DNA from 4 places in the Pseudomonas frigoris genome. Region 2 is predicted to be linked to each of the others. Evidence: predicted binding sites of a transcription regulator. Region 2 holds the regulator's gene; each other region holds the start of a gene.

Region 1 (7,988 bases), 590 kb from region 2:
TGTCGATGAGCAGGTGGTTCAGGATCAGATGCAAAACCCGATCAACCCTGAGCCGGACCCGGAACCCGAATCAGAGCCCGAAACCGATCCGCCGCCCGAAGACCCTGATGCAGCTCGCGAGCAAAGTTTTACCGAGGCCAGACCTTAATGCATAAAAACAACGCATAAAAAAACGGGCAGTCACCGCAAGGGACTGCCCGTTTTCTATTGAAGCGTCGTATTACATGTCGTCTTTGTCGAAGCGTCGCGCTTCACGCTGAAGCTGATAGACGAACCGCTCGACCTGCCGCTGTACCAGCCCGCTCATGTTGTGAAAGCGTACGCCGGCGAAGGTGATGGAGATCCTTTCTTCGAAGTGCAGGTAACGCAGCTCGACGGGTGCCGTCATGTTGCCAAAGGGCAGGGCGGCGATGAAGCGGTCATAGACCTGACCCAGTTGCAGGCTGTCCGTGATGTCGCCTTCGAAGCGCAACTTGCAGCCGGTGGCTGAGATGTCCAATAGCTTGCCGCTGATCGGCGACTTGAGCTTTTCACCGCCCAGATCGACGTTGACCAGTTGTGCCAGCTTCAATGCTGCGCGGAATGCATTGCGACGCTGGTGGTAAACCACCTCGGCGGGCAGGGCGCCACGGTAGCAGCGACCGCCACCGGATTCGTCGATGGTCAACGGGCCGTTGCTTTCCCAGGCAATACGCACGCCGTCGTGAAAGCCTTCGACCTTGAACGGTTCGCCGGCGAGCAGGAAGCGTTCACCATCGCGGGGAATCATTTCGTCCAGGGCAATCATGTTGCTGTCACGGTCAATGTCCACCAGATAACTCTGGAAGCGCTGGCTGCGCTCATGGAACGTGATGATCAGCGGATCATGGCTGTCTTGCAGCTGGCGCAGGTTGCCGGAGATCTCCAACGGCGTGGTGAGCACCTTGGGTGGCTGCGGAGCATCTTCCGCGCTTAAGGCATTGAACACGGTTCATCAATCTCCAGACAAAATATGACTACGACTGGCCAGCATATTGCCAGCATGTTGCGCGTCTTGATAGTGCGCGCTTTTCAGCAGGTTCAAGCCTGACTGAGCGGGCGTGGCTTCGCAAGCATGGAGGTTGATCCGCGCGCATCGTAGAGCGCTGGCGGCTCGCCGCCGTTGAGGATTTTCAGCTGATTGGCCGTCGCGGCCTGTTGCACCAGGATCGACTGGCCATTCTTGACGTTGGCCGCCTGGCACTGAGCCAGAAGATCGGTCAATACATCGCTTTGTTCCAACAGCTGATCGCCAATGCTCGAATGGCTGGCAAGTTGCTCCAGGCCGTTGCGGTTGGTCGGCAGGTTGAGGCTGGCGAGGATTTCACTGCGCTTGCGGCCATGCTGATCGAGCAAAATGATCAATGCCTGTTTCTGCGCCAGAATCTCTTCGAGCAGTGGCATGTCGCGACCATGCAAGGCGAGGGACTCGGTTTGCAGTAACTCCAGCAAGTGCTGTGCTGGAGCGAAATCGTCGGTGATCAGTTGCAGTAAATTAGTGTCGTGCATGGCTGGCCTTGGGTTTTAAGCGTCCAAAAGCCTGGCGCAGGCCTTGGCCTAGCGCTGGGCTTCGAAGTTGAGCAGTTTGCTGGCTACACGGTTGCTGTCGACTTTGTAGCTGCCATCGGCAATCGCTGCTTTCAACTCGGCCACGCGGGCGTTGTCGACGGCAGGCTGATCGCGCAGCTTGTCAGTGACCTTCTGCAACTGTTGAGCCTCATTGCTGAGATGTACCGATTCCCCGCTTTTGACGGTACTGGCCTGTTCGGCCGGGGTATTCAGCGGCGCGGATTTGCCGGCTTCGGCGGTTTCCTTCGCTGCGCTGGTACGTGTACTACCGGTAAGTGACGAGGAACTGTTTAAACGGCTGAAATCGATGACCATGACAAAAAACCTCTGGGTATTTGGACGCTTGCCATGTTTTCGGCCATACCCGGAAAAACTTTAGGCCCAATTATCAATGAGCTTGCGCGCGTCAGCGCTTGCCCTGCATAGGGCACAGTCTAGGGAACAGTCGAGTGGCGCGCCACATCTTCACAAGCAGAGAGTTCTACATGGCCACTTCCACCTGGCCGGGCGCGGTGACTTGCGCCTTGATGACCCGCTGGGAGTTGAGGTTTTTCACCCGAATCTGTTCGCGCAAGCCGCCGTTGGACAGCGCTTCACCCGGCATGCGCACGCTGAGCGTTCCACTGCGGGCGGTAATCACCACCTGGTCGCCCTTGCTGATGACTTCTGCCTGTTCCATGTGCACCAGGGTCATGACCTGGTCGGCGACCATTGGTCGGGTAAGCTTCTGCCCGATCGCCTGGTCGACGGAGGTCAGGTAACCCTGATTGATCAGGCTGATGTCGCGCTCGCGCAGGGTCACATCCTGAGGCTCGACGATGCCGGCGCGCCGCAGCGCACGGGTGGTGGTCACAATGTCGCGAAACAGGCGCACTTGAGCGGGTACGAACACGGTCCAGGGGGACGTGCCTTCGCAAGCAACCTTGACGGTAACCCGCCCCAGCGGCCTTGCCGGACTCTCAAGCGTGGCTGTCAATTCCTTGTCACACATGGGCATGCGCAGCCGTGGATCGAGCTGCTTGACCTCGATCTCGTAGCGGCCTTCCGTTTGACTGGTTGCCAAATAGTCTTCTACGGTGAATTCAAGAAAGCCCTGAGTGACGCCGATAAGCATGTCAGGCAAGGTAACCGCGTCAGCAAGGGCAGGGCAGCCAGCGTTGAACAGGCAGACGGCCGACACCGCGCAAAGCAATTTGCGGGCGTTTGATGTCAGGCGTCGGAAAAATGTCGGTTCTGTGTTCATAAGAGTTAAAAAGCAAGCGCCGTGCCGTTTAGTGATGAATGTGCGTCGCAACACACTTAAGCGTTGGTGTAGGAGTCTGTGCATGGCTGGTGTAATGGATGCGGTAAACCAGCGCACGCAACTGGTAGGGCAGAATCGCCTTGAGCTGTTGTTGTTCCGTCTCGACGGCCAGCAGCTGTATGGGATCAACGTGTTCAAGGTTCGGGAGGTGCTGCAATGCCCCAAACTGACTCTGATGCCCAAGTCCAGTCCTGTCGTGTGCGGTGTGGCAAATATTCGGGGGGCGACCATTCCGATCCTTGATCTGGCGATGGCGACCGGTTCCGGTGCGCTGAAAGATCAAAGCAATCCCTTCGTGATCATCACGGAGTACAACACCAAGACCCAGGGTTTCCTGGTGCGGTCGGTGGAACGCATCGTCAACATGAATTGGGAGGAGATTCATCCGCCCCCCAAGGGCACGGGACGCGATCATTACCTGACGGCTGTGACTCGGGTCGACAATCAGTTAGTCGAAATCATCGACGTCGAGAAAGTGCTGGCAGAAGTGGCGCCGACACCGGAAGCGATTTCCGTTGGCGTGGTGGATGTCGAAACCCAGCACAAGGCGCTCTCTTTGCGAGTACTGACGGTCGATGACTCGTCGGTGGCGCGCAAGCAGGTGACCCGTTGCCTGCAGACGGTCGGAGTCGAAGTGGTGGCGTTGAACGACGGTCGGCAAGCGCTGGATTACCTGCGCAAGCTGGTCGACGAGGGCAAGAAGCCGGAAGAAGAGTTCCTGATGATGATTTCCGACATCGAGATGCCGGAGATGGACGGGTACACCCTCACGGCCGAGATCCGCAACGACCCTCGCATGCAAAAGCTTCACATCATCCTGCATACTTCGTTGTCGGGTGTATTCAATCAGGCGATGGTCAAGAAGGTCGGTGCCGATGACTTCCTTGCCAAATTCCGTCCTGATGACCTGGCATCCCGGGTAGTCAACCGGATCAAAGCAGCAGACATCAGCTAGGGGCCTTCTGCCCCTAACGGTTAATACGATTTAAGAGGCGGCATCTTTGTCTACGGGTAATTTGGATTTCGAACAGTTCCGGGTCTTCCTGGAAAAAGCCTGTGGCATTTTGCTCGGTGAAAACAAGCAGTACCTGGTCTCGAGCCGTCTCAACAAACTGATGGAACAGCAAGGCATCAAGTCCCTGGGTGAGCTGGTCCAGCGCATCCAGACCCAGCCGCGCAGCGGTTTGCGCGAGATGGTGGTGGATGCCATGACCACCAACGAAACCTTGTGGTTTCGTGACACCTATCCGTTTGAAGTCTTGAAGAACAAGGTGCTGCCCGCAGCGATCAAGGCCGCCCCCGGCCAGCGTCTGCGGATCTGGTCGGCGGCCTGTTCGTCGGGTCAGGAACCGTATTCGCTGTCGATGTCGATCGATGAGTTCGAGCGCGTGAACATGGGCCAGTTGAAGATGGGCGTGCAGATCGTTGCCACCGACCTGTCCGGCACCATGCTGACCAACTGCAAGACCGGCGAGTACGACAGCCTGGCCATCGGCCGTGGCCTGTCGCCCGAGCGCCTTCAACGTTATTTCGACCCGAAAGGGCCAGGGCGCTGGGCAATCAAGGCGCCGATCAAGAGCCGGGTGGAGTTTCGCTCGTTCAACCTGCTGGACAGCTACGCGAGCCTCGGCAAGTTCGACATCGTGTTCTGCCGCAACGTACTGATCTACTTCTCCGCCGAGGTGAAGAAGGACATCCTGTTGCGCATTCACAGCACGTTGAAGCCAGGCGGTTATCTGTTCCTCGGTGCTTCCGAGGCGCTGAACGGTTTGCCGGATCATTACCAGATGGTCCAATGCAGCCCGGGGATCATTTACCAGGCGAAGTGATGCAAAAGCGGCAGGCAAAAAAAACGGGAGTCCCTTAAGGGCTCCCTTTTTTTATGCCTGCCGCTTTGCATCACGTAGGAGCTGCCGAAGGCTGCGATCTTTTGATCTTGTTTTTTACGATCAAGATCAAAAGATCGCAGCCTTCGGCAGCTCCTACAGGGGGGCGGGTGCAATCCAGGAAAGCGGCAGAAAAGCGGCAGGCGGCGGAAATCGGTTGCCGCTTTTCTGGCATTGCCACGTTGCCACTGCCCGCAAAGCCCCAGTTTACGGGGTTTTTTGAATTGGCACGACGCTTGCTATGTCCCTGTTACGAAAAATCAGGTCACCCGAAGGTTTCCGACATGAGCATCAGCTTCGATAAAGCGCTCGGTATCCACGAACAAGCCCTGGGCTTCCGCGCTCAGCGTGCCGAAGTCCTGGCCAACAACATCGCCAACGCCGACACCCCGAACTACAAGGCTCGGGATCTGGACTTCTCGAAAGTGCTTGCCGAGCAGAACGAGAAGACCAAGAGCGGCACTTTCGCCTTGAACATGACCAACAGCCGTCATATCGAAGCCGAAGGCCTGGGCAATGGCGACGAATCGCTGCTGTATCGCACGCCGATGCAACCGTCGATCGACCAGAACACCGTGGACGCCCAGCTGGAACAGTCGAACTACGCGGAAAACGCGGTCAACTTCCAGGCCAGCTTCACCCTGCTCAACAGCAAATTCAAAGGGCTGGTGTCAGCCCTTCGTGGAGAGTAAGCCATGTCCCTATCCAGTGTTTTCAACATTGCCGGTAGCGGCATGAGTGCGCAAACCACTCGCTTGAACACCGTCGCCTCGAACATCGCCAACGCCGAAACCGTCTCGTCGAGCATCGACCAGACCTACCGTGCACGGCACCCGGTATTCGCCACCATGTTCCAGGGCGGCCAGAGCGGCGGCAGTGACTCGCTGTTTCAGAACCAGGACGCCGCCGGTCAAGGCGTGCAAGTGCTGGGCGTGGTCGAAGACCAAAGCAACCTTGAAGCGCGCTACGAGCCGAACCATCCGGCGGCCGATGCCAAGGGCTACGTCTACTACCCGAACGTCAACGTGGTGGAAGAAATGGCTGACATGATTTCCGCGAGCCGTTCGTTCCAGACCAACGCCGAAATGATGAACACCGCCAAAACCATGATGCAAAAGGTCCTGACCCTCGGTCAGTGATAAGGGGCGACTCAGATGAGTGTTACCGATACCACCAGTGGTTTGAGCCTCAAGGACATCCTGGCCAACTCCTCGATCAAGACCAGCACCACGACGGATGGCCTGGCGTCGGCGACGAATAGCGCCACCGGTAAAAAGGCCCTGGGCAAGGACGCGTTTCTGCAGTTGCTGGTAACGCAACTGAAAAACCAGAACCCGCTGGAACCGCAAGACAACGGTGCGTTCGTCGCCCAGTTGGCCCAGTTCAGCAGTCTGGAAGGTATCACCACGCTCAACGACACCGTCAGTGGCCTGGCGAGCAATTACAACTCGTCCCAGGCGTTGCAGGCGTCGTCGCTGGTCGGGCGTTCGGTTATTGCACCGGGCGGCACGGCGGTGGTCGATACCTCCAAGAGTTTCAGCGGCACCATTGCCGTACCGGCGTCGGTGGACCCGGTCAAGGTCAAGATCACCGATGCCGATGGCAAGGTTGTCCGCACCATCGACCTGGGCAGCGAAGTCGCCGGTACTTCCACTTTCATCTGGGACGGCAAAAACGACGCAGGCGAAGTGGCCAAGGCGGGTACCTATACCTTCGGCGCTACGGCGACCTACGACGGCAAGGCGACCTCGCTGGTGACGTACCTGCCGGCAACGGTCAACAGCGTGACCATCAGCCAGACAGGCGGTGAGTTGATGCTCAACCTAGCCGGGGCGGGCAGCATCGCGCTGTCCAAAGTACAAACTATTGGTATGTAGAGCCGACTAACACGGCACAAAGGAGTGGAATATGTCTTTCAATATCGGCCTTAGCGGTCTCTATGCAGCCAACAAACAACTGGACGTGACCGGCAACAACATCGCCAACGTCGCGACCACCGGTTTCAAATCGTCCCGTGCGGAATTCGAAGACGTTTACTCGGCCACCAAGCTGGGTTCCGGCAGCAAAACCATCGGTAACGGCGTGCGCCTGGCCAACGTTTCCCAGCAGTTCACCCAGGGCGACGTCAACAACACCGGCAATGTGCTGGACATGGGCATCAACGGTTCCGGCTTCTTCGTGCTGAGCGAGAATGGTTCGATGTCCTACACCCGTGCCGGTACGTTCAAGGTCGACAAAGACGGTTACGTTACCAACACCGATGGCTCTGCGCGTCTGCAGGGTTATGGCGTGGATGCCAATGGCAAGATCCTCAATGGCGTTTTGACTGACCTGCGCATCGATACGTCGAACCTGGCGCCAAAAAACACCTCCACGGTTTCGTCGACGATCAACCTGAACTCCACAGCTCCCATCATCAACCAGATTACCAATCCGTTTGACCCGTCCAAGGAAGCGTCCTTCACCAAGCAGTTCAGTACCCCTATTTACGATACCCAGGGTAACAAGCACGTCATGGACCAATTCATGGTCAAGACTGCTGACAACACCTGGAAGACCTACACCCTGATCGAGGGTCGCAACCCGGATGGCAGCGACCCTACTCTTACTCCTCCTGTCGCTTCGACCATGGCGTTCGATTCGTCAGGCAAACTGGTTTCCGTCACCACTCCAGCTGCCCCTTTGCCGATTGTCAGCCCTGACCTGAAAGTCACCGGCTGGATTCCGGGTACCGTGACCAATGGCGTGTGGACAGCCAACGGCGCTGCGTCCGGCGTCGTTACGGTCTCCATGGACAAAACCACGCAGTACAACGCTGACACCGCGCGTTCGATTCCTACGCAGAACGGCTACGCCACCGGCCAGATCACCAACCTGACCATCGACACCAGCGGTGTCATGCTGGCCAACTTCAGCAACAGCCAGACCAAGCCCATCGGCCAGATCTCGCTCGCCAGCTTCACCAACGAACAAGGTTTGCAGCCTGTAGGCGGCACCAGTTGGAAAGAAACCTACTCGTCGGGTATCCCGGGCTACGATGCGCCGAACACCGGTACCTTGGGCGAGATCCACTCCAACTCTCTGGAAGAGTCCAACGTCAACCTGACCAATGAACTGGTCGACCTGATCAAGGCACAGAGCAACTACCAGGCGAACGCCAAGACCATCTCGACTCAGAGCACCATCATGCAAACCATCATTCAGATGACCTG
Region 2 (7,988 bases):
AACTGGAAGCCGTACAAGGCTTGTTGCCCCGTATCGACGCAGATTTCGTACGCGCTTGCGAGATGATTCTGGCCAGCAAAGGGCGCGTGGTCGTGGTCGGCATGGGCAAATCGGGGCACATCGGCAACAAGATCGCCGCCACCCTGGCCAGTACCGGCACCACGGCCTTTTTCGTGCACCCGGCCGAAGCCAGCCACGGTGATATGGGCATGATCACCCGCGACGACATCATCCTGGCGCTGTCAAACTCCGGCTCCACCAATGAAATCGTCACCCTGCTGCCGCTGATCAAACGCCTGGGCATTCAATTGATCAGCATGACCGGCAACCCTGACTCACCGCTGGCGAAGGCTGCCGAGGTCAACCTCAACGTGCACGTCGAGCACGAAGCCTGTCCGCTCAACCTGGCACCGACCTCGTCGACCACTGCCGCGCTGGTCATGGGCGACGCCCTGGCCGTTGCGCTGCTGGAAGCCCGCGGTTTTACCGCTGAAGATTTCGCCTTTTCCCACCCCGGCGGCGCGCTTGGCCGACGCCTGCTGCTGAAAGTGGAAACCGTCATGCACGCCGGAGCAGAACTGCCCCAGGTACAACGTGGCACGCTACTCAAGGACGCCTTGATGGAAATGACCCGCAAGGGCCTGGGCATGACCGCGATTGTGGAGGCCGACGGCAAACTGGCCGGGATCTTCACCGACGGCGACTTGCGCCGAACCCTTGACCGGACCATCGACATCCACCATACGACCATTGACGAGGTCATGACCGTTCACGGCAAGACCGCCCGTCCCGATATGCTGGCAGCCGAGGCCCTGAAAATCATGGAAGACCATCGAATCAATGCGCTGGTAGTGGTGGACAAGGAGGACCGTCCGATCGGCGCCTTCAACCTGTCCGATCTGCTGCGTGCAGGAGTAATGTGATGAGCACCGACCTGCTGCAACGCGGCAAGAATATCAAGCTGGCGGTTTTTGACGTCGATGGCGTACTGACCGATGGACGCCTGTACTTCCTCGAAGACGGCAGCGAATTCAAGACGTTCAACACCCTCGACGGCCAAGGCATCAAGATGTTGATGGCAGCCGGTGTGCAGACCGCTATCATCAGCGGCCGCAAGACCCCGGTGGTCGAGCGACGAGCGAAGAACCTCGGTATTCCACACGTGTACCAGGGGCGCGAAGACAAACTGGTGGTGCTCGACGAGCTTCTCGCCCAACTCAACCTAAGCCATGAGCAAGTTGCCTATCTCGGCGACGACCTGCCAGACCTGCCGGTGATTCGCCGCGTCGGCCTGGGCATGGCGGTGGCAAACGCTGCCAGTTTCGTCCGTGAACACGCCCACGGCATCACCCAGGCCCGCGGTGGCGAGGGTGCCGCTCGCGAATTCTGCGAATTGATCCTGCGCGCGCAGGGCCGCCTTGATGCGGCAAACGCCGCGTACCTGTGAGCCAACTATGCTGAGCAAAAAGTTTCGCAAATTCCTGGTGTTCGGTTGCATCGCAGCGATATTCGCGGCGGTCGGCTACTGGAACATCAGCCCGGAACGCTTCCTCGATCAGCCGGTGGCAAAGATCGATGAAACTGCGATCGACTATTACGCGATCAACGCCCACAGCGTGCAATACCTGCCGGACGGCAAACTGCAATACGAAATGACGTCCGACAAGGTTGAACACCTGAAAGCCACCGAAGTGACGCTGTTGACCAATCCCGACCTGAACATGTTCCGCGGCACCGAGTTTCCGTGGCATATCCAGAGCGAGCACGGCGAAGTGAATCCCGACGGCACTCAGGTCGAACTGATTGACTCGGTGCGCATCACGCGCTTCGACGAGAAAAACCGCAAGACCCTGATTACCAGCACCCGCATGACAGTGTTCCCGCAGCAGCAATATGCGCAGACCGAGCAACCCGTTAGAATCGACGGCGCTGGTGGTGTGTCGACTGGCAAGGGAATGAAAGCGTATTTGAAAGAAAGCAGGATACACCTGCTATCGAACGTAAGAGGACAGTATGAGGCTCGTTAAAACCCTCCCTATTTTGCTCGGTCTGAGCGCAGCACTGGGAAGCGTGAGCGCCTGGGCTCTGCAGACCGATCAAGCGCAGCCTATCCGCATCCAGGCCGACGACGCCCAGCTGGACGACAAGAATGGCATTGCCACCTATAAAGGTGACGTGATCATCACTCAGGGCTCGATGATCGTTAAAGGCAATACTGTGACCATCACCCGCACCCCGACCGGCGACATCGACGTGGTGACTTCGGTGGGCAACCTCGCCTATTTCGAGCAAATGCAAACCCAGGGCGACACCAAGCCTGTTCAGGGCTGGGGAGTGACTATTCAGTACCACGCCTCGCAAAACCGGGTCGTACTGATCGATCGTGCCAAAGTCATCGACAAGGACAACAACGTCACCCAAGGCGAGAAAATCGTCTACGACACGGTCAAAAAGCTTGCGAGCGCCGGTCGCGCGACGGGCAACAAGGTCACCGAGTCGCGTCCGCGCATTGACATGGTGATCCAGCCGAAGAAGAAAACCGACGAGCAAAAGGCCCAGTAATGGCAACTCTGAAAGCTCAGCATCTGGCCAAGAGCTACAAGAGCCGCCAGGTCGTGCGCGATGTCAGCCTGTCGATCGACAGCGGTCAGATCGTCGGCCTGCTGGGTCCCAACGGCGCCGGCAAGACCACCTGCTTTTACATGATTGTCGGTCTGGTACAGGCCGATCAGGGTCGCGTATTGATTGACGACATGGATGTCAGCCACCAGCCTATGCACGGTCGTGCGAAGGCCGGTATCGGCTATCTTCCGCAAGAAGCATCGATCTTCCGCAAACTCTCGGTAGCCGACAACATCATGGCGATTCTCGAGACCCGCAAGGAACTCGACAAGGCCGGTCGTCGCAAAGAGCTGGAAAGCCTGCTGCAGGAATTCCACATCAGCCACATTCGCGACAACCTCGGCATGAGCCTGTCCGGTGGTGAACGCCGCCGTGTGGAAATCGCCCGGGCACTGGCCACCAACCCGAAATTCATCCTGCTCGACGAACCATTCGCCGGCGTGGACCCGATTTCGGTGGGCGACATCAAACAGATCATCTATCACCTCAAGGCCAAGGGCATTGGCGTGCTGATCACTGACCACAACGTCCGTGAAACCCTGGATATCTGCGAAACCGCCTACATCGTCAACGATGGCCAGCTGATCGCCGAAGGTGACTCTGCCACCATCCTGGCCAACGACCTGGTCAAGGAAGTGTATCTGGGCCATGAATTCCGCCTGTAAGCACTGAGGTGTCTGGCTGGTTGCTCGGGCGCTTGCCTCGATAAAAAATCAACATTTTTTTATTGTTACAGCGCTCTAGGCAAACGCTGCAGTTTCGGGCATATAATTTGCTTATGTTTGGCGCTCCGGCGCCCTGTAGTGGATGGCGCATGTGCGCCGGCGAATAAGGTGTTAAGCCCCTGCCATGAAACCATCGCTAGTCTTGAGAATGGGCCAGCAGCTGACGATGACACCGCAGCTGCAACAGGCCATCCGCCTGCTCCAATTGTCGACCCTGGACCTGCAACAGGAAATCCAGGAGGCCCTGGAGTCCAATCCGATGCTCGAACGCCAGGAAGAAGGCGACGACTTCGATAACGCCGACCCCTTGGCCGATAAAGCCGAACAGCAACCCAACGTCGACATTCAGGAACCCTCCTACCAGGAAACCGCCCCGACGGTGGATAACCTCGAGGAAGGCGACTGGAACGAGCGCATCCCCAATGAACTGCCCGTCGATACCGCGTGGGAAGACGTCTATCAGACCAGCGCCAGCAGCCTGCCGAGCAACGATGACGACGAGTGGGACTTCACCACCCGGACATCGGCCGGCGAAAGCCTGCAAAGCCACCTGCTGTGGCAACTGAACCTGGCCCCGATGTCCGACACCGATCGCCTGATCGCCGTGACCCTGATCGACTGCATCAACAATCAGGGCTACCTGGACGAAACCCTCGAGGAGATTCTCGAAGCCTTCGACCCGGAACTGGACATCGAACTGGACGAAATCGAAGCCGTCCTGCACCGCATCCAGCAATTCGAACCTGCTGGCATCGGTGCCCGCAATCTGGGCGAATGCCTGCTGCTGCAATTGCGTCAGTTGCCCGCCAAGACGCCTTGGCTGGTCGAGGCCAAACGCCTGGTCACCGACTATATCGACCTGCTCGGCAGCCGCGATTACAGCCAGCTGATGCGTCGCATGAAGCTCAAGGAAGACGAACTGCGCCAAGTGATTGAACTGGTGCAGAGCCTCAACCCGCGCCCAGGCTCGCAAATCGAGTCCAGCGAAGCCGAATACGTCGTTCCCGACGTGATCGTACGCAAGGACAACGAACGCTGGCTGGTGGAACTGAACCAGGAATCCGTGCCACGACTGCGGGTCAATGCTCAATACGCCGGTTTCGTGCGCCGCGCCGACACCAGCGCCGACAACACCTTCATGCGCAATCAGTTGCAAGAGGCCCGCTGGTTCATCAAGAGCCTGCAAAGCCGCAACGAAACCCTGATGAAAGTAGCCACTCAGATCGTCGAGCATCAGCGCGGCTTTCTTGAATACGGCGACGAAGCCATGAAACCGCTGGTCCTGCATGACATCGCCGAAGCGGTGGGCATGCACGAGTCGACGATTTCACGGGTGACAACGCAGAAATTCATGCATACCCCACGGGGCATATATGAACTGAAATACTTTTTCTCCAGCCACGTCAGCACCTCCGAGGGCGGTGAATGCTCGTCCACGGCGATCCGCGCGATCATCAAAAAACTGGTTGCCGCGGAAAATCAGAAAAAGCCGTTGAGTGACAGCAAGATCGCTGGTTTACTGGAGGCACAAGGCATTCAGGTGGCTCGCCGCACCGTCGCCAAGTACCGCGAATCCCTCGGGATCGCGCCTTCGAGCGAACGCAAGCGGTTGATGTAGAGCCACGCCACAGCGTTCCAGTGGCAGGCATTTCTGCCTGCCGCTTTATGCACTGGCAACGAAGGAGAAGCTGTATGCAAGTCAACATCAGTGGACACCAACTGGAAGTGACCGAACCTCTTCGCACCTACATCGGCGAAAAACTCGAACGATTAGAGAGGCATTTCGACAAGATCACCAACGTGCAGGTCACGATGACGGTCGAAAAGCTCAAGCAGAAAATCGAAGCCACGCTGCATATTCCCGGCAATGAAGTAGTCGCAAACGCGGAGCATACCGATATGTACGCGGCGATCGACGCACTGACCGACAAGCTGGATAAACAACTCAAAAAGCATAAGGAAAAGACCCAAAGCCTCCTCCAGGGCGCGACCGGTCGTTAACACTCCCAACCCATGATCCGACTTGAAAGCATCCTGACCCCCGGCCGTTCCCTCGTGAACGTGCCGGGTGGCAGTAAAAAGAAAGCCCTCGAGCAAATTGCCAACCTTATCCACAAAGAAGTGCCGGATCTGGAGATGCAAGATGTCTTCGAGGCTCTGATTGCCCGTGAAAAACTCGGCTCAACCGGTTTTGGCAATGGCATCGCCATTCCCCACTGCCGCCTGAAGGGCTGCACCTCGCCCATCAGCGCCCTGATGCACCTTGATGCACCCATTGATTTCGACGCCATCGACGGTGCCCCGGTTGACCTGCTGTTCGTTCTGCTGGTCCCGCAAGCCGCTACCGATGCGCACCTGGAGTTACTGCGCCAGATCGCCAGCATGCTCGACCGCAAGGAAGTGCGCGAGAAACTGCGCAGTGCCCCGAGCAATGAAGCCTTGTATCAGGTTGTCCTGGACGAGCAAAACGGTCACTAATCATGCGCTTGATCATCGTCAGTGGCCGCTCCGGCTCAGGTAAAAGTACCGCACTCGATGTTCTCGAGGACAACGGCTACTACTGCATCGACAACCTGCCCGCCGGTCTGTTGCCGGAACTGGCCGAACGCGCGTTGATTCACACCGAGCTGGCACAACCGCTGGTTGCCGTATCCATCGATGCGCGTAACTTGCCGAGTCACTTGTCGCGGTTTCCCGAATTGCTGGAAGAAGTGCGCAGCCGGCATATCCAGTGTGATGTGCTTTATCTGGACGCCGACGAAGAAACCTTGCTCAAACGTTTCTCGGAAACCCGCCGTCGCCACCCGCTGAGCAATGCCAATCGCTCGCTGGCCGAGGCCATCAACGATGAGACCGCCCTGCTCGGGCCGATTGCCGACCTCGCCGATCTCAAAGTAAACACCACCAACCTGAACCTGTATCAGCTGCGAGATACCATCAAGCTGCGCCTGCTGAACCAGCCGGAACCCGGTACGGCGTTCTTGGTGGAGTCTTTCGGCTTCAAGCGTGGCATGCCGGTGGACGCTGATCTGGTGTTCGACGTGCGCTGCCTGCCGAACCCTTACTGGAAGCCAGAGTTGCGCGATCAATCCGGGCTCGACCAACCGGTTGCCGAGTACCTGGCGGCACAGCCGGACGTCGAAGAGATGTTCCAGGACATCTCCACCTACTTGTTCAAGTGGCTACCACGCTTCGCCGCCAGCAACCGCGCTTATGTCACCATTGCCATTGGTTGCACCGGCGGCCATCACCGCTCCGTCTACCTGACCGAACGTCTGGGCCAGGCCCTGCAAAAATCCCTGAAGAACGTCCAGGTTCGCCACCGCGACCTCAGCTAAAGGATTCACACCGCGATGCCTGCTCTGGAAATTGAAATCATCAACAAGCTGGGCCTGCATGCCCGCGCTTCTGCAAAATTCGTTGGCGTCGCCGGTGAGTTCAAGGATTGCACGATCAGAGTAGGACGCACGCCGGAATCCACGGTCGACGGAAAAAGCATCATGGCAATGATGATGCTCGCTGCAGGCAAGGGCACCAAAATCCACCTGAGCACCGAAGGTGAACAGGCTGATGAGGCGCTGCAGGCATTGGTTAATTTGATCAATGACTACTTCGGCGAAGGCGAATAACACTCGCCCTGTAGCAGCTGCCGAAGGCTGCGTTCGGTTCGGGCCGCGTTCGGACGCAGCAGTCGTAAATACACGCGCGGTTGAACTGACGCACCACAAATTTCGAACTGGCGACTGCTTCGTCCGAACGCGGCCCGAACCGAACCGAACGCAGGCTTCGCCAGCTGCTACAAAGTTCGTGCTCTGCAGCTAAGCCAACGCCGTATCCATCACCATCATCAAGCAAAACCCGATCAGCAACCCAAGACTTGCAAGCTTGTCGTGACCATTGCGGCGCGACTCAGGGATGACTTCATGGGTGACCACCAGCAACATTGCCCCGGCCGCCAGTGCCAACCCCAAGGGCAACAACAATTCGGCCAGGCTCACCAGCCAGGCACACAGCAACGCGAAGACCGGCTCGACCACCCCTGACGCAGCACCAATCAGGAACGCCTTGACCCGCGACATCCCTGCCCCGGCCAATACCAGCGCGATCACCAGACCTTCCGGCACATCCTGCAAGGCGATGCCCATGGCCAGGCTATCGGCGTCGGGCATGCCACCCCCCGCCGACACACCGACCGCCATGCCCTCGGGGATGTTGTGGGCAATGATCGCAAACACAAATAGCCAGATTCGCGGTGGAATCACCGGCCGTTCAAGAGTGCCAACCAACATTTCCGGGCTGGCTCCGGAGACCTTTCGATCCACCAGAAACAGCCCGAACGCCCCCAACATGATGCCGAAACTGATCAGTCCGCTGGCCGCCCAAGGCGTCAGCCCCAGGTTTTCAGCGGCAGAAATCCCAGGAACGATCAACGAAAACGCTGTCGCCGCGAGCATTACCCCGGCCCCGAAGCCAAGCAGTGAATCGCTGACCGCCTGGGGCATCCGTCGAATCACCAGCACGGGCACCGCGCCCAAGGCAGTGCCCAAAGCGCAGATCGCCCCACCTTGCAGCGCGCGCAGCAGTTTCGGCTCGAGGTCCAGCCACGCCAAGCCTTGGGCAACCAATAACGTCATGCCTGCC
Region 3 (7,988 bases), 630 kb from region 2:
CTGTTGTAGTCCAGTGCCGAGATTTGCATCTGGAACGGACCGTCACGGTCAACTTGTGGAGCCGGTACGTGGTCAATGATCGCCTGGTACAGCGGGGTCATGTCTTCAGCCATGTCGGTGTGTTCCAGACCGGCAATGCCGTTCAGGGCCGAGGCGTAGACGACTTTGAAGTCCAGCTGTTCTTCGGTAGCACCGAGGTTGTCGAACAGGTCGAAGATCTGGTCCAGAACCCAGTCCGGACGCGCGCCTGGACGGTCAACCTTGTTGATGACCACGATTGGACGCAGGCCGGCTTCGAAAGCCTTCTTGGTCACGAAACGGGTTTGCGGCATAGGGCCGTCTTGAGCGTCAACCAGCAGCAGAACGGAGTCAACCATCGACATTACGCGTTCAACTTCGCCGCCGAAGTCGGCGTGGCCCGGGGTGTCCACGATGTTGATGTGGTGGCCGTTCCAGTTGATGGCGGTGTTTTTCGCCAGAATGGTAATACCGCGTTCTTTCTCCTGGTCGTTGGAGTCCATCACGCGCTCGTCGTTGAGCTCGTTGCGCTCCAGGGTGCCGGATTGACGCAAGAGTTTGTCTACCAGGGTGGTCTTACCATGGTCAACGTGAGCAATGATGGCGATGTTGCGTAGATTTTCGATCACTTGTGTATCTCGATCAGAGGATTCGGTGTGCTGACAAGTCTTGGCAGCGATTAACAGTAGAGTCCGGCAAAGCCGTTACAGCTTGACGGCGGCGTCGGGGGGCCGGTGACGCAGGCCACAGGCAAACAGCCCCGGGCACTTAGCTCGGTCGATAAACGCGCACATTGGCATGCCCCTCACTGAGCAAATGGTGGGCATGCAGGCGACTCATCACGCCTTTGTCGCAATACAGCAGGTACTGGCGAGTAGGGTCCAGTTCCTTGAAACGAGCGTTCAATGCATAAAACGGCATCGTTTGTACCTCAATGCCAACGAGGCCCAGCGGGTCGTCTTCAGCAGCATCCGGATGACGGATGTCAATGACGATCTGACCAGCCAGCGCTTCGCTGACTTCTTCGATCTGCAAATCCTGGCCCAATTCGTCGATCACGCGATCGATCGGCACCAGTTTGGCGTTCTCGAGCGCACGCTCAAGTACTGCCATGTCGAACTGTTGTTCTTCGTACTCCACGCGTGGACGCTTGGCGTGGGTCTTGGGGTTCACCGAGATGACCCCGCAGTATTCCGGCATGTGCTTGGCGAAGTCGGCAGTACCGATTTCGTTGGCCAGGTCGATGATGTCCTGCTTGTGACTGGCGATCAGCGGACGCAAGACCAGCTTGTCGGTCACGCAGTCGATCACGGACAGGTTCGGCAGCGTCTGGCTCGACACCTGGGAAATCGCTTCGCCGGTGACCAGCGCATCGATCTCCAGCCGATCGGCAATACGGGAAGCAGCGCGCAACATCATACGCTTCAAAACTACGCCCATATGACTGTTATCGACTTTACCGAGAATTTCTCCCAGTACTTCCTCGAACGGCACACTCACAAATAACACGCGTTGGGAGCTGCCGTACTTCTTCCAGATGAAGTGCGCGACTTCCATGACGCCCAGTTCATGGGCTCGTCCGCCCAGATTGAAGAAGCAGAAATGGCTCATCAGCCCGCGGCGCATGATCTGGTAAGCGGCGACGGTGGAATCGAAGCCGCCGGACATCAGCACAAGCGTCTGTTCCAGGGCGCCCAGCGGATAACCGCCGATGCTGTTGTGCTGGCTGTGGATCACGAACAACCGTTTGTCGCGAATTTCGAGGCGAACTTCGATTGCAGGCGTTTTCAGCGAGATTCCGGCGGCGCCGCACTGACGACGCAGTTGGCTGCCGACGTATTTCTCGACGTCCATCGAGCTGAATTCATGCTTGCCGGCACGCTTGCAGCGCACCGAAAAGATCTTCCCGGCCAATGCATCACCGAAGTGCTGCTTGCACTTGGCGACGATGTCGTCGAAGTCGCCCAACGGGTATTCGTCGACTTGCAGGAAATGCGCGATGCCCGGCATGCAGCTCAGGCGCTCGGTCATCTCCTTCAGGGCTTTGGGCTCGCTGACGCGGGTTTCCAGCTCGAGATTGTCCCACACACCGTTCACCACCACAGCCGGGTCCAGGTCGCGGAGCACGGTACGGATGTTTTTGGCCAACTGGCGGATGAAACGCATCCGTACCGGGCGGCTCTTGATGGTGATCTCGGGGAAGACTTTTACGATTAGTTTCATGAAAACAGCGCGCGCTGGGCCAGCCGAAAAAGGGGGGCGCGGATTATAGCGGAAATTGCTCAAGGTTTAACCAGTTAATGTGCAGAAGGTTTTGCGCGCACCAAAACGGGTCATTTGTTGTATTTGACGCTACATTACGGGGCGCTATTTCCAGCTTTGCTGCGCTTTGCACCTTTATAAGCGTGAAATTGGGGCAAAAAACCCATGGTGGGGCACTGGCATGCAATTTGCTCCCTTGTGAGGCAGGTTGCCTTGGCAGAGTATTCGCGCCGGCATCACCCACATTCTAAGGGCATCCACTACTAAGCCCGAAGCCACCCGGAGGACACTATGTCGAAGTCGGTTCAACTCATCAAAGATCATGACGTCAAGTGGATTGATCTGCGCTTCACGGACACCAAAGGCACTCAGCACCACGTGACCATGCCGGCTCGCGACGCGCTGGATGAAGCTTTCTTCGAAGAAGGCAAAATGTTCGACGGTTCCTCCATCGCTGGTTGGAAAGGCATCGAAGCCTCCGACATGATCCTGATGCCGGACGACAGCACTGCCGTTCTCGACCCGTTCACCGAAGAGCCAACCCTGATCCTGGTTTGCGACGTGATCGAGCCTTCGACCATGCAAGGCTACGACCGTGACCCACGTGCGATCGCCAAGCGTGCCGAGGAATACCTGAAGTCGACCGGTATCGGCGACACCGTATTTGTTGGTCCAGAGCCTGAATTCTTCATCTTCGACGAAGTGAAGTTCAAGTCCGATATCTCCGGCTCCATGTTCAAGATCTACTCCGAACAAGGTTCGTGGATGTCCGACCAGGACGTGGAAGGCGGCAACAAAGGCCACCGTCCAGGCGTCAAAGGCGGCTACTTCCCGGTTCCGCCGTTCGACCACGACCACGAAATCCGTACCTCCATGTGCAACGCCATGGAAGAAATGGGCCTGGTCATCGAAGTTCACCACCACGAAGTGGCAACTGCCGGCCAGAACGAAATCGGTGTGAAGTTCAACACCCTGGTGGCCAAGGCTGACGAAGTTCAGACCCTGAAGTACTGCGTACACAACGTTGCTGATGCATACGGCCGCACCGCGACCTTCATGCCTAAGCCTCTGTACGGCGACAACGGTTCGGGTATGCACGTTCACCTGTCCATCGCCAAAGATGGCAAGAACACCTTCGCTGGCGAAGGCTATGCCGGCCTGTCCGATACCGCTCTGTACTTCATCGGCGGCATCATCAAGCACGGTAAGGCCCTGAACGGCTTCACCAACCCGTCGACCAACTCCTACAAGCGTCTGGTCCCAGGTTTCGAAGCTCCAGTGATGCTGGCCTACTCGGCTCGCAACCGTTCCGCCTCGATCCGTATTCCTTACGTGTCCAGCCCTCGCGCTCGCCGTATCGAAGCCCGCTTCCCGGATCCGGCAGCTAACCCGTACCTGGCCTTCGCTGCCCTGGTAATGGCCGGCCTGGACGGTATCCAGAACAAGATCCACCCTGGCGATGCTGCTGACAAAAACCTGTACGACCTGCCGCCTGAAGAGGCGAAAGAGATCCCACAAGTGTGCGGCAGCCTGAAAGAAGCCCTGGAAGAGCTGGACAAAGGTCGTGCGTTCCTGACCAAAGGCGGCGTTTTCAGCGACGACTTCATCGACGCTTACATCGCTCTGAAAAGCGAAGAAGAAATCAAAGTACGTACCTTCGTACACCCACTGGAATACGAGCTGTACTACAGCTGCTGATCCAGTAGCGCCTGCGCAAGCGGCGTGACAAAAAAGAGGCCTCCTTCGGGAGGCCTTTTTTTGTGGGCGCGATTCAACGGCTGCAATAAACCCCTGTGGGAGCTTGCTCGCGATGGCGGCGGATCAGCCAACATCAATGTTGAATGAGAAACCGCTATCGCGAGCAAGCTCGCTTGTATGTTTAGACTTGAAGGGGTGGGCGGGACTAAAAGCTCGATTCTGACTCTGACCAGTACAGACCGTGGGAGACTTCTCGTCCCGCCCTTTCTACCCAAAGCGCCGATAAGGAATTCATCGGTAAAACCGACGATAGAGGCAAGCCAGCGCAACGGTAGACCCCGACAAGCTCTTAAACCCTAGCTCCGAGGATTCGTCATGACAATCCTTACTTCGCAGACGGTTGTTGGCATCGATATCGCCAAGGCTGAAATAGTTATCTATCGCTCCGACCTGCAAACCACTGACGCCATCAAGAACGATCGAACAGCCCTTAAACGCTGGCTTAAAACATTGCCCGCCCAAAGCGCTATCGCCGTTGAAGCCACCAACATCTACCACCTGGACACTGTCGAGTTGGCCCATGCGATGGGTCACCAGGTCTATGTCGTGGATGCTTATCGGGTGAGCAACTATCGCCGCGGCATCGGCCAGCGAGCCAAGAACGATCCCTGCGATGCCCGTCTGCTGGCGCGTTATTTGACGAACGAACAAGACGGACTGCGGATCTGGAGCCCGCCACCCAAGGCCTACACCTCGCTGAAAAGCCTGCTCCACAGGCGTGCAACGCTAATCCAGAACCATGCCGGTCTGATGCTGAGCTGGGCCAATGAACCCTTGTTGAAGAAAGTGCAGACCGCCCAGCAAAAGGCCTTCAAGCAAGCGGATCAGGCCATTCAGAAACTGCTGCGCAAGGTCTGCAAAGAGGCGGGTATTGAAGAGAATATCGACCGCTGCAAAGCCATCGAAGGGGTTGGCGAACTGACTGCAACCGGGTTGGCGACGACCTTTATGCGCGGTGATTTTGCCAATAGTGATGCGTTCATCGCGTTTCTAGGGATGGACCTTACGGTCGATGACTCCGGGAAGAAGAACGGCCCCCGGCACTTGACCAAAAAAGGGGATCCGGAAGTACGCCGGTTGGCTTACAACGCCGCAATGGCAGCCTGTCGCTCAGCTAAATGGAAACCGTTTTACGAGTCATATTTGGCAAGAGGCTTCTCGAAAACCCAGGCATTGGTGGCCCTTGCCCGGAAACTCTGCCGGGTGGCATTTGCCCTGATGAAAAATCAGAGCAAATACCAGCCGGCCTGAAGTTGCGGGGTTGCCCTGCAACATAGAATCTCCCACAGGTATTTACGGTGCTTGATGGACCTCGTTAAACCATGCCCAAATGTTTACAACTTGGGACAATCGCCGCGCCTGACCTATGCTGCACCTCAACGCTTTTGTTTCTGGTCGATTTTATGGGTCGTGGTTTTCTACTGATGTTGCTGTTGATCGCCCTGCCCGCCGCCGCGCAGATCTATAAGTACACCGACGCCGACGGCAACACCGCCTACAGCAATCAACCGCCCGATGGCGTGAAGGCTCAACCGGTCGAGTTACCACCGCTTAACAGGGTTGAGCCCCAAGCCCCTTCTGCGCCACCTGTCGAAGCCACCAGCCGCGAACAGCCGCGCAGCGCTTACGAGGTGCTGGAGCTGACCAACTTACCCACCACCGAAGCACTGCGTGCCAACAACGGCACCTTCACCGTCAACGTGCTGATCAAACCCCGCCTGCAAGGCCCTCATCTGTTCAGGCTGTTGCTGGACGATCAACCTTACGGCCAGCCGAGCAACGTGCCGATCCTGCAACTGGTCAATATTGACCGCGGCACACACAGCCTTGCTGTACAGGTGATCGACGGGGAAAACATCGTTCAACAAAGTCCCACCGAGACGTTCACCGTACAACGGGTGCATAAGCCGTGAGGCTGTGGCTGCTGATCACCTGCTTGATCGCCCTGCCGGTGACGGCCGAGGTGTTCACCTACGTCGACGCTCAGGGCAATCGGGTCTACACCGACCAGCCAGGCTCCGGCAATGCCAAGCGCGTGCCGCTGGCGACGAGTAACCGCATGTCCGCCAACCCTGGCGGCGCAGCACCGGTGATGGCTGGAAAGAAGGCCGAAACAAAACCACTGTTCCACTACGACATGCTGAGAGTCCTGGTGCCGGAGCCAGACGCCACGGTGCGCAGCAGTGCTGGCGAGATTATCGTCAGCGTCACCAGCGAACCCAGCCTGCAACGAGGCCATCGCTACCAACTGCTGCTCGACGGCCAACCCACCGCAGCGCCCGGCCTGAGCCCGGTATTCGCCCTGAGCAACCTCGATCGCGGCAGCCATAACCTCTCCGTGGAAATCCTCGACGAGCAGGGCCGCACGGTCGAGCGCACAGCCAACCAGCCGTTCCACATGCTGCGCATCTCCCTCGCACAGAAGCGTCAGGTCAAACCCTGCGCCCTCCCCGATTACGGCCAACGGCCGGAATGCCCGCTCAAAGACAAACCCGTAGAAGAAAAAAATCCCTTCCTGCGCTTCTTCTAACGCCGCTCAAGTTTGCGCACTATATTGGTGCAATTGGTTGCACCATACTCACATCCCATCCCATTTTGGTTCGAAAGTACCCGTCAAAGCTGGCAGAACGCCACGCAAACGAGCGTCAAACGCCCGTTTCAGGCCTTAAACGCTTCTTTTCGGAGCCTTGGTTTGGTTTTTGCATTTTCCTCGTATCAGCGCTTTATTCATGCGCGCGCCCTGCTCCAAAAGAGGTCCTGATGACCATTAGCGACGCACTGCATCGATTGCTACTCGACAACCTGACCACCGCCACCATTCTGCTCGACGCCGAACTGCGCCTTGAGTACATGAACCCGGCGGCGGAGATGCTTCTGGCCATCAGCGGCCAGCGTAGCCATGGGCAGTTCATCAGCGAGTTGTTCACCGAATCTCCCGAGGCGCTGAACTCCCTGCGCCAGGCGGTCGAGCAGGCACACCCGTTCACCAAGCGCGAAGCGATGCTCACCGCCCTCACCGGCCAGACGCTGACCGTCGACTACGCGGTAACCCCGATCCTGGCCAACGGCGCCACGATGCTGCTGCTGGAAGTCCACCCCCGTGACCGCTTGCTGCGAATCACCAAGGAAGAGGCGCAGTTGTCGAAGCAGGAAACCAGCAAGACGCTGGTGCGCGGCCTCGCTCACGAAATAAAGAATCCTCTCGGCGGGATTCGCGGCGCGGCGCAATTGCTCGCCCGCGAACTGCCGGAAGAAAGCCTGCGCGACTACACCAACGTGATCATTGAAGAGGCCGACCGCCTGCGCAATCTGGTCGATCGCATGCTCGGTTCCAATAAGCTGCCGTCACTGGCGATGTGCAACGTCCACGAAGTTCTGGAACGCGTTTGTCATCTGGTGGAGGCCGAAAGCCAGGGCTGCATCACGTTGGTGCGCGACTACGACCCAAGCATTCCCGACGTGTTGATCGACCGCGAACAGATGATTCAGGCCGTGCTGAACATCGTGCGCAATGCGATGCAGGCCATCAGCAGCCAGAACGAGCTGCGCCTGGGCCGCATCAGCCTGCGTACCCGCGCCATGCGCCAGTTCACCATCGGCCACGTGCGTCATCGCCTGGTGACCAAGATTGAAATCATCGACAACGGCCCGGGCATTCCCGCGGAGTTGCAGGAAACCATCTTCTTTCCCATGGTCAGCGGCCGTCCGGACGGTACCGGGCTGGGCCTGGCCATTACCCAGAACATCATCAGCCAGCACCAGGGCCTGATCGAATGTGACAGCCATCCAGGCCACACCACCTTCTCGATCTTTCTGCCACTGGAACAAGGAGCCACATCGACATGAGCCGTAGTGAAACCGTGTGGATCGTCGATGACGACCGTTCTATCCGTTGGGTCCTGGAAAAAGCCTTGCAGCAAGAAGGCATGACCACGCAAAGCTTCGACAGC
Region 4 (7,988 bases), 2.7 Mb from region 2:
TCTCGTAAGCGCGCTGAGTGGTGATCATGTTGACCATCTCTTCAACGGTGCTGACGTTGGACGTTTCCAGGGTGTTCTGCAGCGTGGTGCCGAAACCGGCCAGGCCCGGGGTACCGACTTGCGGCGCGCCGCTGGCCGCGGTTTCCAGGAACAGGTTGTTGCCCACTGCCTGCAGACCGGCCGGGTTGATGAAGTCGGCGGTTTGCAGGTTGCCGATCACTTGGGAGGCCGGGTTGCCGGCAACGGTGATGGACACGGTGCCGTCGCGACCGACCGTGAAGGTTTGGGCATCGTTGGGGATGACAATGGCCGGCTCCAGGGCGAAGCCGCTGGAGTTCACGATCTGACCGTTGGAGTCCAGGTGGAACGTACCGTCACGGGTGTAGGAAGTCGTGCCGTCCGGCTGCAGAATCTGGAAGAAACCGCGACCGTCGATGGCCATGTCCAACGGCTGCTCGGTGGTTTGCAAGCTGCCGGCGGTGAAGTTTTTCTGGGTGCCGACAATGCGCACACCGGTACCCACTTGCAGACCCGACGGCAGCTCACTGTCCTGGGTCGACTGGGCGCCTGGCTGGCGTTTGATCTGGTAGAGCAAGTCCTGGAACTCGGCGCGGTCACGTTTGAAACCCGTGGTCGACACGTTGGCCAGGTTGTTGGAAATGGTCGTCAGGTTGGTGTCCTGGGCGGACAGACCTGTTTTGGCAACCCATAGAGCCGGAAGCATTCGATTCTCCTCGTGCGCCTGTTTTACGGCGCGACGTTCTGATAATTAGCTGATCTGCAAGACCCGAGCCATGGCCTGGTCATCGTCTTTGGCGGTGTTCATCATCTTGATGTGCAGCTCGAACTGCTTGGCCAGCGCCAGCACCGAGGTCATCTCTTCCACGGCATTGACGTTGCTCGACTCAAGGAAACCGGACACCAGTTTGACGCCAGCATCGGCTTGCGCCGGCTTGCCGTCCTTGGTGTGGATCGAACCGTCCAGGCCTTTGGTCATGTTCTTGAAGTCAGGATTAACCAGCTTGATGCGGTCGACTTCCGCCATCACGCGAGGACCTTCGCCCATCGCACGAATGCTGATGGTGCCGTCCTCGCCCACTTCGATTTGCTGCTCGGGCGGCACGGCAATCGGCCCGCCATTGCCCATCACCGGCATACCGTTGCCGGCCCGCAGCACGCCCAGGGCGTCGACGTTCAGGCTGCCGGTGCGCACGTAGCTTTCGCCACCGTCAGGGTTTTGCACGGCGATCCAGCCATTGCCTTGCACGGCGACATCGAGGTCACGACCGGTTTCCACCAATGCGCCCGGGGAGAAATCAGTGGCGGGACGTTCGGACAGGGCAAACGCACGCGCCGGAAAGCTGTCACCGAACACCGGCATCGAACGAGCCTGCTCCAGGTCTTTCTGGAAACCGTTGGTGGAGATGTTCGCCAGGTTGTTCGCATGAGCCTTCTGCGCCAGTGCATTCTGGCTGGCGCCGGTCATTGCCACATAAAGGTACTTGTCCACACTCTTTCCTCTGCATGCCGGACGTTTGCCGCCCACTGCTGTACTGCTGAGCCATAAGCAATTTGCAGACCAACTTTTTTCTGGCGGCGCAGGGCCCGGCAAACAAAGGACTTGAGGGGTTCAGAGGGGAAACGGGGGATTGTGTCAAAGACGAAAAACCGGCGGTGTTATGCCGCTTCGCGGCAAGGCTTGACCTTGGGCAACGGCCGCTACCGCCTTCGCGAGCAAGCCCGCTCCCACACTTGATCGAGTTCCTCCAGAAAAAATGCGGTCAAGTGTGGGAGCGGGCTTGCTCGCGAAGGGGCCATCACAGGCAAAACAGCTATCGGCTAAGACTCAGTCTTGCCAACCTCATACTCACGCAACTTGTTGGCAATGGTGGTATGGGAAACCCCCAGACGCTTGCCCAACTGCCGACTGCTCGGGTGCTCGGAGTACAAGCGCTCAAGCACCGCTTTCTCGAAGCGCCCGACGATCTCGTCCAGCCCGCCCTCGAGCGAGAAATCGCCAAGTGGCTGACGCACGCCGTAGTCCGGCAGGCGAATATGTTCGGCCTTGACGGTCCCGCCCTCGCACAAGGAAACCGCCTGGAACAACACGTTCTCCAATTGCCGAACATTGCCCGGCCAATGGTAGTGACTGAGCCGCTCCATCGCCGCCGGCGCCAGTTTCGGCAGTGGGCAACCGATCTGCCGACTGGCCTGATCGAGGAAGTGTTCCACCAGCGGCGTCAAACCATCGAGGCATTCGCGCAGTGGCGGGATGTGCAGTGAAAGCACGTTCAAGCGGTGATACAAATCCTGGCGAAACTCGCCGCGTGCACACAACTCGGACAGGTCGACCTGCGTCGCGCAGATCACCCGCACATCCAGATAAACCTCTTCATCGCTGCCCACACGACGGAAGCAACCGTCCTGTAGGAAACGCAGCAATTTCACCTGTAAACGCGGGCTCATTTCCCCGACGCCATCGAGAAACAGCGTACCGCCCGCCGTCAGTTCCAGCAGTCCGAGCTTGCCTTCGGCCCGCGCCCCTTCGAAAGCGCCGGGGCCGTAGCCGAACAGCTCCGTCTCAGCCATGGATTCCGGCAGACCCGCGCAGTTAAGCGCCATTAACGGTGACTGCCCCCGCGGACTCGCCAGGTGGCAGGCTCGCGCCAACAACTCTTTACCCGTACCGGTTTCACCTTCTATTAATAGCGGCGCATCCAGCGGAGCCATGCGTCGAGCTTCGCGCACCACCGCGGCCATCACCTTCGAGCTTTGGAAAATGCTGTCGAAACCGCGCAGCTCCTGCTTGCGCACGTTATAGATACGTTCACCGACCCGGTCGGCGCGGTGCAGCGTGAGTACCGCGCCGGCCATGGCTTCGCTGTCGTCATGCTCTGATTGCAGTGGCGCAATGTCGGCGAGAAACACGTCGCCCTTGACCTTCACCCGCAAGCCGTTGATCCGCGACTTGTTGGCGCGCACCAGTTCTGGCAAGTCAAAATCCTCGGCGTAACGCGACAGCGGAATCCCCGGCACCTCATCCACCCGCACGCCGAGCAACTGCGCCGCCGCGCGGTTGGCCGCGACGATCGAACCGCCCATGTCGATCGACAGCACCGGAAACTCCAGGGCGCCGAGCAACGCATTGAGCTCCATGTGCCGACGTTCGCTGGGCATCAGCCCTACACGCTTGACGCCAAAAACCCCGGCTATCGATTCGAACTTGGGACGCAACGCCTGAAATTGAATGTTGATCAGGTTTGGGCAATGCAGGTAGATCGCATTGCCATGCTCACCGCCGACCTCGCCGCGAGCGACGTTGATCCCGTACTCCACCAACAGGTTGAGAATGTCGCGCAGAATGCCGATACGGTTCTGGCAATGGACTTTGATACGCATATAAAGGCCCGAAAAAGCGGTGAGTGAGGTTAATGCCGAGCGCATAACCTGTGGGAGCGGGCTTGCTCGCGAAAGCGGACTGTCTGATACATCAATGTCGGATGTGCCGACGCTTTCGCGAGCAAGCCCGCTCCCTCAGGGGTATTCGCAGTGCCTCGGACATATTTTTTTTACTGAGTGGCTCAATTAGTCGTCAAGATTATGTGACACCTGCACGCCATTTCAAACCCGCAAATCTCAATCCCTACGCCATAGCGGCCGATCCGTAACGAATACTTTACAAAAATCGACGAATTTTCCTACGCACAGCGCGACTCACGTGCTGCAACGCTGCATTTCTTGAGGTATTTCTAGGTCCATAGCAGGACATAACAAGAACGAAATCCCCTAGCAGGAGAGCAGCATGAAGCAGACGCAATACGTGGCTCGCGAGCCCGATGCGCAAGGTTTTATCGACTACCCCGCCGAAGAACACGCGGTGTGGAACACGCTGATTACTCGCCAACTGAAAGTGATCGAGGGTCGTGCGTGCCAGGAATACCTGGACGGTATCGAAAAACTCGGTCTGCCCCACGACCGCATTCCGCAACTCGGTGAGATCAACAAGGTCCTCGGTGAAACCACCGGGTGGCAGGTTGCCCGGGTTCCCGCACTGATCCCATTCCAGACCTTTTTCGAATTGCTCGCCAACAAGCAGTTCCCGGTAGCGACGTTTATTCGTACCCGCGAAGAACTGGATTACCTGCAAGAGCCGGACATTTTCCACGAGATTTTTGGCCACTGCCCGCTGCTGACCAACCCTTGGTTCGCCGAATTTACCCACACCTACGGCAAACTTGGCCTACAGGCTTCCAAGGAAGAACGCGTGTACCTGGCGCGTTTGTACTGGATGACCATCGAGTTTGGCCTGGTCGATACGCCAGAAGGCCAGCGCATCTACGGCGGCGGCATTCTCTCCTCGCCAAAAGAAACCGTTTACTGCCTGTCGAACGAACCTGAGCATCAGGCCTTCGATCCGCTGGAATGCATGCGCACGCCGTACCGCATCGACATCCTGCAACCGCTGTACTTTGTCCTGCCGAACCTCAAGCGCCTGTTCGACTTGGCCCACGAAGACATCATGGGCATGGTCAAGCAAGGCATGCAGCTGGGATTGCACACACCAAAATTTCCGCCAAAGGCTGCGTGATCCGCTGCTTTTAGAATCAAGTGAGCCTGTCAGTAACCGACGCTTTGGTTTAGCGTGGTGACACTGACGGCCGATTTCCAATAATTCGATTTCAGGAACCCATCATGTCCACATTGAACCAAGCCCACTGCGAAGCCTGCCAAGCCGGCGCTCCTCAGGTCAGCGACGAAGAACTGCCGGTACTGATCAAGCAGATTCCTGACTGGAACATTGAAGTGCGCGACAGCGTAATGCAGCTGGAAAAAGTTTTCCTGTTCAAGAACTTCAAGCACGCACTGGCGTTCACCAACGCCGTCGGTGAAATCTCCGAGGCTGAAGGTCACCACCCGGGCCTGCTGACCGAGTGGGGCAAAGTCACCGTGACCTGGTGGAGCCACTCCATCAAGGGCCTGCATCGCAACGATTTCATCATGGCCGCGCGCACTGACGAAGTGGCCAAGGACGCCGAGGGCCGCAAATAATGCATTTCGACGCCATCGGTCGAGTACCCGGCGACCCGATTCTCGGCCTGATGGAGGCCTATGCGCAGGACCCCAACCCGCGCAAATTCGACCTCGGCGTGGGTGTCTATAAAGACGCCCAGGGCCTGACACCGATTCCCCAGTCCGTGAAGCTCGCCGAGCAACGCCTGGTGGATCGTCAGACCACCAAAACCTACATCGGTGGCCACGGTGAACCGGCGTTCGGCAAGGCCATCGTTGAATTGGTGCTAGGTGCCGATTCCCCGCTAATCGCCGAACAACGGGCCGGCGCAACGCAAACGCCGGGCGGCACCGGCGCGCTGCGCTTGAGTGCCGACTTCATCGCCCAGTGCCTGCCGGGCCGTGGCGTGTGGCTGAGCAACCCGACCTGGCCGATTCACGAAACCATCTTCGCGGCAGCCGGGGTCAAGGTCAGTCATTACCCGTACGTCGGCAGCGATAACCGCCTCGACGTCGAGGCGATGCTCGCGGTACTCAATGAAGCGCCGAAGGGCGATGTGGTACTGCTGCACGCCTGCTGCCACAACCCGACCGGGTTCGATCTGTCCCATGACGATTGGCGCCGGGTGCTGGACGTGGTGCGCAGTCGCGATTTGGTGCCACTGATCGACTTCGCCTACCAGGGCTTCGGCGATGGCCTGGAACAGGATGCCTGGTCGACGCGGTTGTTCGCTGCCGCGTTGCCGGAAGTGCTGATCACCAGTTCCTGCTCGAAGAACTTCGGCCTGTACCGCGACCGCACCGGCGCGCTGATTGTCTGCGCGAAAACCGCTGACAAGCTGATGGATATCCGCAGCCAACTGGCCAACATCGCTCGCAATCTGTGGTCGACACCACCGGATCATGGCGCTGCTGTGGTAGCGACCATCCTCAGTGATCCAGAGCTGAAAAGCCTCTGGGCCGACGAAGTGGAAGCCATGCGTTTGCGTATCGCCCAACTGCGTAGCGGTTTGGTTGAAGCGCTTGAACCTCATGGTTTGCGCGAACGCTTTGCGCACATCGGCGTGCAGCGCGGGATGTTTTCCTACACCGGTTTGACGCCGGACCAGGTCAAACAACTGCGTGATCACCACAGCGTTTACATGGTGGGCACTGGCCGGGCGAACGTCGCCGGAATCGATGCCACACGCCTTAATTTGCTGGCCGAGGCAATCGCCGAAGTCTGCAAATAACCATCAAGCACCTGCAATCCCTGTGGGAGCGAGCTTGCTCGCGATAGCGGTGTGTCCTTCAATGTTAATGTCGACTGACACGACCCCATCGCGAGCAAGCTCGCTCCCACAATGCTTTGTGCTGCCCCCTCTTCCAGACCTGTCTAGACAATCCCATCCGTCGCAACAATTGGATATAAAAGTCTATTTGTCATTTCTCCTGCTGTATCCTTCCCAGGCTTTTTTTTTAAAGCGCGGATCTACCAGATCTATCAACAGACTTTGCGAGGAGCGCGATATGCACGAGATCCCTAATCTCCCCTTCCCAAGCCTGCACGAAACTGAGCAGACGCCCACGCAACAAGCCGGTGCCCAACAGCCCGAGCCAAAAGAAGCCACTGAACGCCGCAAGGCCGACAGCGAAGACTGATTCACCTGCAATGCCAGACCGTGTGGAAAGCGCTAACATGCGCTTTCCACACCGCCTGAACCCTTGAGCCCCACCATGACCGATGACTTTAGCGAAACCCAAGCCAGCGTCCTGATCGGCACCGCCGAGAAGATGATCGAGATCTGGAATCGCCTTTCCCCCGAGAAACAAGCCGCGCTGCTCGCCCGTTTCGGTAGCGAAGAAAACGCCCTGGCCGCCCTGGTCACGACACAACTGGTTGCCCCCGCAAAGCCCTGATTCATCCCCGCCCGACAAATAGTTTTACTTTTTCCACGACCCGCAGCCGCTCGCACCGCTATCATAAGCAGCCTATCTATCCTGCTTCCCCGTGGATCTTTACCCATGTCTGAAAACCAGCGCCCCCTGGCGGTCACGCTGCAAGTCGTTTCCATCGTCCTGTTCACCTTCATCGGCTACCTGAATATCGGCATTCCCCTGGCCGTGTTGCCGGGCTACGTCCACAGCGATCTGGGCTTCGGCGCCGTAATCGCCGGCCTGGTGATCAGCGTGCAATACCTGGCCACCCTGCTCAGCCGTCCTTATGCCGGGAAAATCATCGACAACAAGGGCAGCAAACTCGCCGTAATGTACGGCCTCGCCGGCTGCGGTTTGAGTGGAGTGTTCATGCTGATTTCGGCCTGGACCCAGAGCCTGCCGATGCTCAGCCTGATCAGCCTGTTGATCGGCCGATTAGTGCTTGGCAGCGCGGAAAGCCTGGTGGGTTCGGGTTCGATCGGCTGGGGCATTGGCCGGGTCGGTGCGGCCAACACCGCCAAAGTCATCTCTTGGAACGGCATCGCCAGCTATGGCGCCATCGCCATTGGCGCCCCGCTGGGGGTGTGGCTGGTCGGTGAATTGGGTTTGTGGAGCATGGGCGTGAGCATCGTGCTGCTGGCCGTCCTCGGCCTCGTGCTGGCCTGGCCGAAAACCGCCGCGCCAATCGTTGTCGGTGAACGCTTGCCGTTCATGCATGTGCTGGGGCGAGTGCTGCCACATGGGTGCGGTCTGGCGCTGGGCTCGATCGGCTTCGGCACCATCGCCACCTTCATCACCCTCTATTACGCGACTCAGCATTGGTCCAATGCGGTGCTGTGCTTGAGCTTGTTCGGTGCCAGTTTTATTGGTGCGCGGCTGCTGTTCGGCAACCTGATCAACCGCCTCGGCGGCTTTCGCGTAGCGATTGCCTGCCTGTCGGTGGAAACGCTTGGGTTGTTGCTGCTATGGCTGGCACCGGACGCCCATTGGGCACTGGCGGGTGCGGCATTGAGCGGGTTCGGCTTCTCGCTGGTGTTCCCGGCACTGGGCGTGGAAGCGGT

What was found. The regulator sigma-54, encoded in region 2, starts transcription at its own class of promoters, with help from an activator protein. The targets are predictions, from matches to a motif close to ANTGGCATNNANNTTGCTNT.
Region 1: the regulator sigma-54 is predicted to act here: its motif matches at 5,000-5,019, upstream of flgB (flagellar basal body rod protein FlgB).
Region 3: the regulator sigma-54 is predicted to act here: its motif matches at 2,456-2,475, upstream of glnA (glutamate--ammonia ligase).
Region 4: the regulator sigma-54 is predicted to act here: its motif matches at 1,565-1,584, upstream of ACMXYH_RS24315 (flagellar basal body rod protein FlgF).

Annotation. Positions count from the first base shown of each region.
Region 1 covers NZ_CP180479.1:1,789,741-1,797,728, forward strand. The annotation lists gene ACMXYH_RS08065 (MFS transporter) at 1-148, shown strand, start outside; gene ACMXYH_RS08070 (flagellar brake protein) at 221-967, opposite strand; gene ACMXYH_RS08075 (flagella synthesis protein FlgN) at 1,060-1,527, opposite strand; gene flgM (flagellar biosynthesis anti-sigma factor FlgM) at 1,576-1,902, opposite strand; gene flgA (flagellar basal body P-ring formation chaperone FlgA) at 2,069-2,830, opposite strand; gene ACMXYH_RS08090 (chemotaxis protein CheV) at 2,913-3,845, shown strand; gene cheR (protein-glutamate O-methyltransferase CheR) at 3,892-4,719, shown strand; gene flgB (flagellar basal body rod protein FlgB) at 5,061-5,468, shown strand; gene flgC (flagellar basal body rod protein FlgC) at 5,472-5,915, shown strand; gene flgD (flagellar hook assembly protein FlgD) at 5,931-6,653, shown strand; gene flgE (flagellar hook protein FlgE) at 6,685-7,988, shown strand, end outside.
Region 2 covers NZ_CP180479.1:1,196,107-1,204,094, reverse strand. The annotation lists gene ACMXYH_RS05390 (KpsF/GutQ family sugar-phosphate isomerase) at 1-923, shown strand, start outside; gene ACMXYH_RS05385 (KdsC family phosphatase) at 923-1,447, shown strand; gene lptC (LPS export ABC transporter periplasmic protein LptC) at 1,455-2,027, shown strand; gene lptA (lipopolysaccharide transport periplasmic protein LptA) at 2,014-2,562, shown strand; gene lptB (LPS export ABC transporter ATP-binding protein) at 2,562-3,287, shown strand; gene ACMXYH_RS05365 (RNA polymerase factor sigma-54) at 3,472-4,965, shown strand; gene hpf (ribosome hibernation-promoting factor, HPF/YfiA family) at 5,040-5,348, shown strand; gene ptsN (PTS IIA-like nitrogen regulatory protein PtsN) at 5,361-5,825, shown strand; gene rapZ (RNase adapter RapZ) at 5,828-6,685, shown strand; gene ACMXYH_RS05345 (HPr family phosphocarrier protein) at 6,701-6,976, shown strand; gene ACMXYH_RS05340 (ZIP family metal transporter) at 7,166-7,988, opposite strand, start outside.
Region 3 covers NZ_CP180479.1:564,372-572,359, reverse strand. The annotation lists gene typA (translational GTPase TypA) at 1-647, opposite strand, end outside; gene thiI (tRNA uracil 4-sulfurtransferase ThiI) at 787-2,241, opposite strand; gene glnA (glutamate--ammonia ligase) at 2,572-3,978, shown strand; partial or broken gene ACMXYH_RS02700 (IS110 family transposase) at 4,354-5,315, shown strand; gene ACMXYH_RS02695 (DUF4124 domain-containing protein) at 5,442-5,951, shown strand; gene ACMXYH_RS02690 (DUF4124 domain-containing protein) at 5,948-6,568, shown strand; gene glnL (nitrogen regulation protein NR(II)) at 6,799-7,884, shown strand; gene ntrC (nitrogen regulation protein NR(I)) at 7,881-7,988, shown strand, end outside.
Region 4 covers NZ_CP180479.1:5,291,566-5,299,553, forward strand. The annotation lists gene flgG (flagellar basal-body rod protein FlgG) at 1-724, opposite strand, end outside; gene ACMXYH_RS24315 (flagellar basal body rod protein FlgF) at 770-1,510, opposite strand; gene ACMXYH_RS24320 (sigma-54-dependent transcriptional regulator) at 1,840-3,399, opposite strand; gene phhA (phenylalanine 4-monooxygenase) at 3,803-4,588, shown strand; gene ACMXYH_RS24330 (4a-hydroxytetrahydrobiopterin dehydratase) at 4,693-5,049, shown strand; gene ACMXYH_RS24335 (amino acid aminotransferase) at 5,049-6,242, shown strand; gene ACMXYH_RS24340 (hypothetical protein) at 6,520-6,651, shown strand; gene ACMXYH_RS24345 (hypothetical protein) at 6,727-6,909, shown strand; gene ACMXYH_RS24350 (MFS transporter) at 7,015-7,988, shown strand, end outside.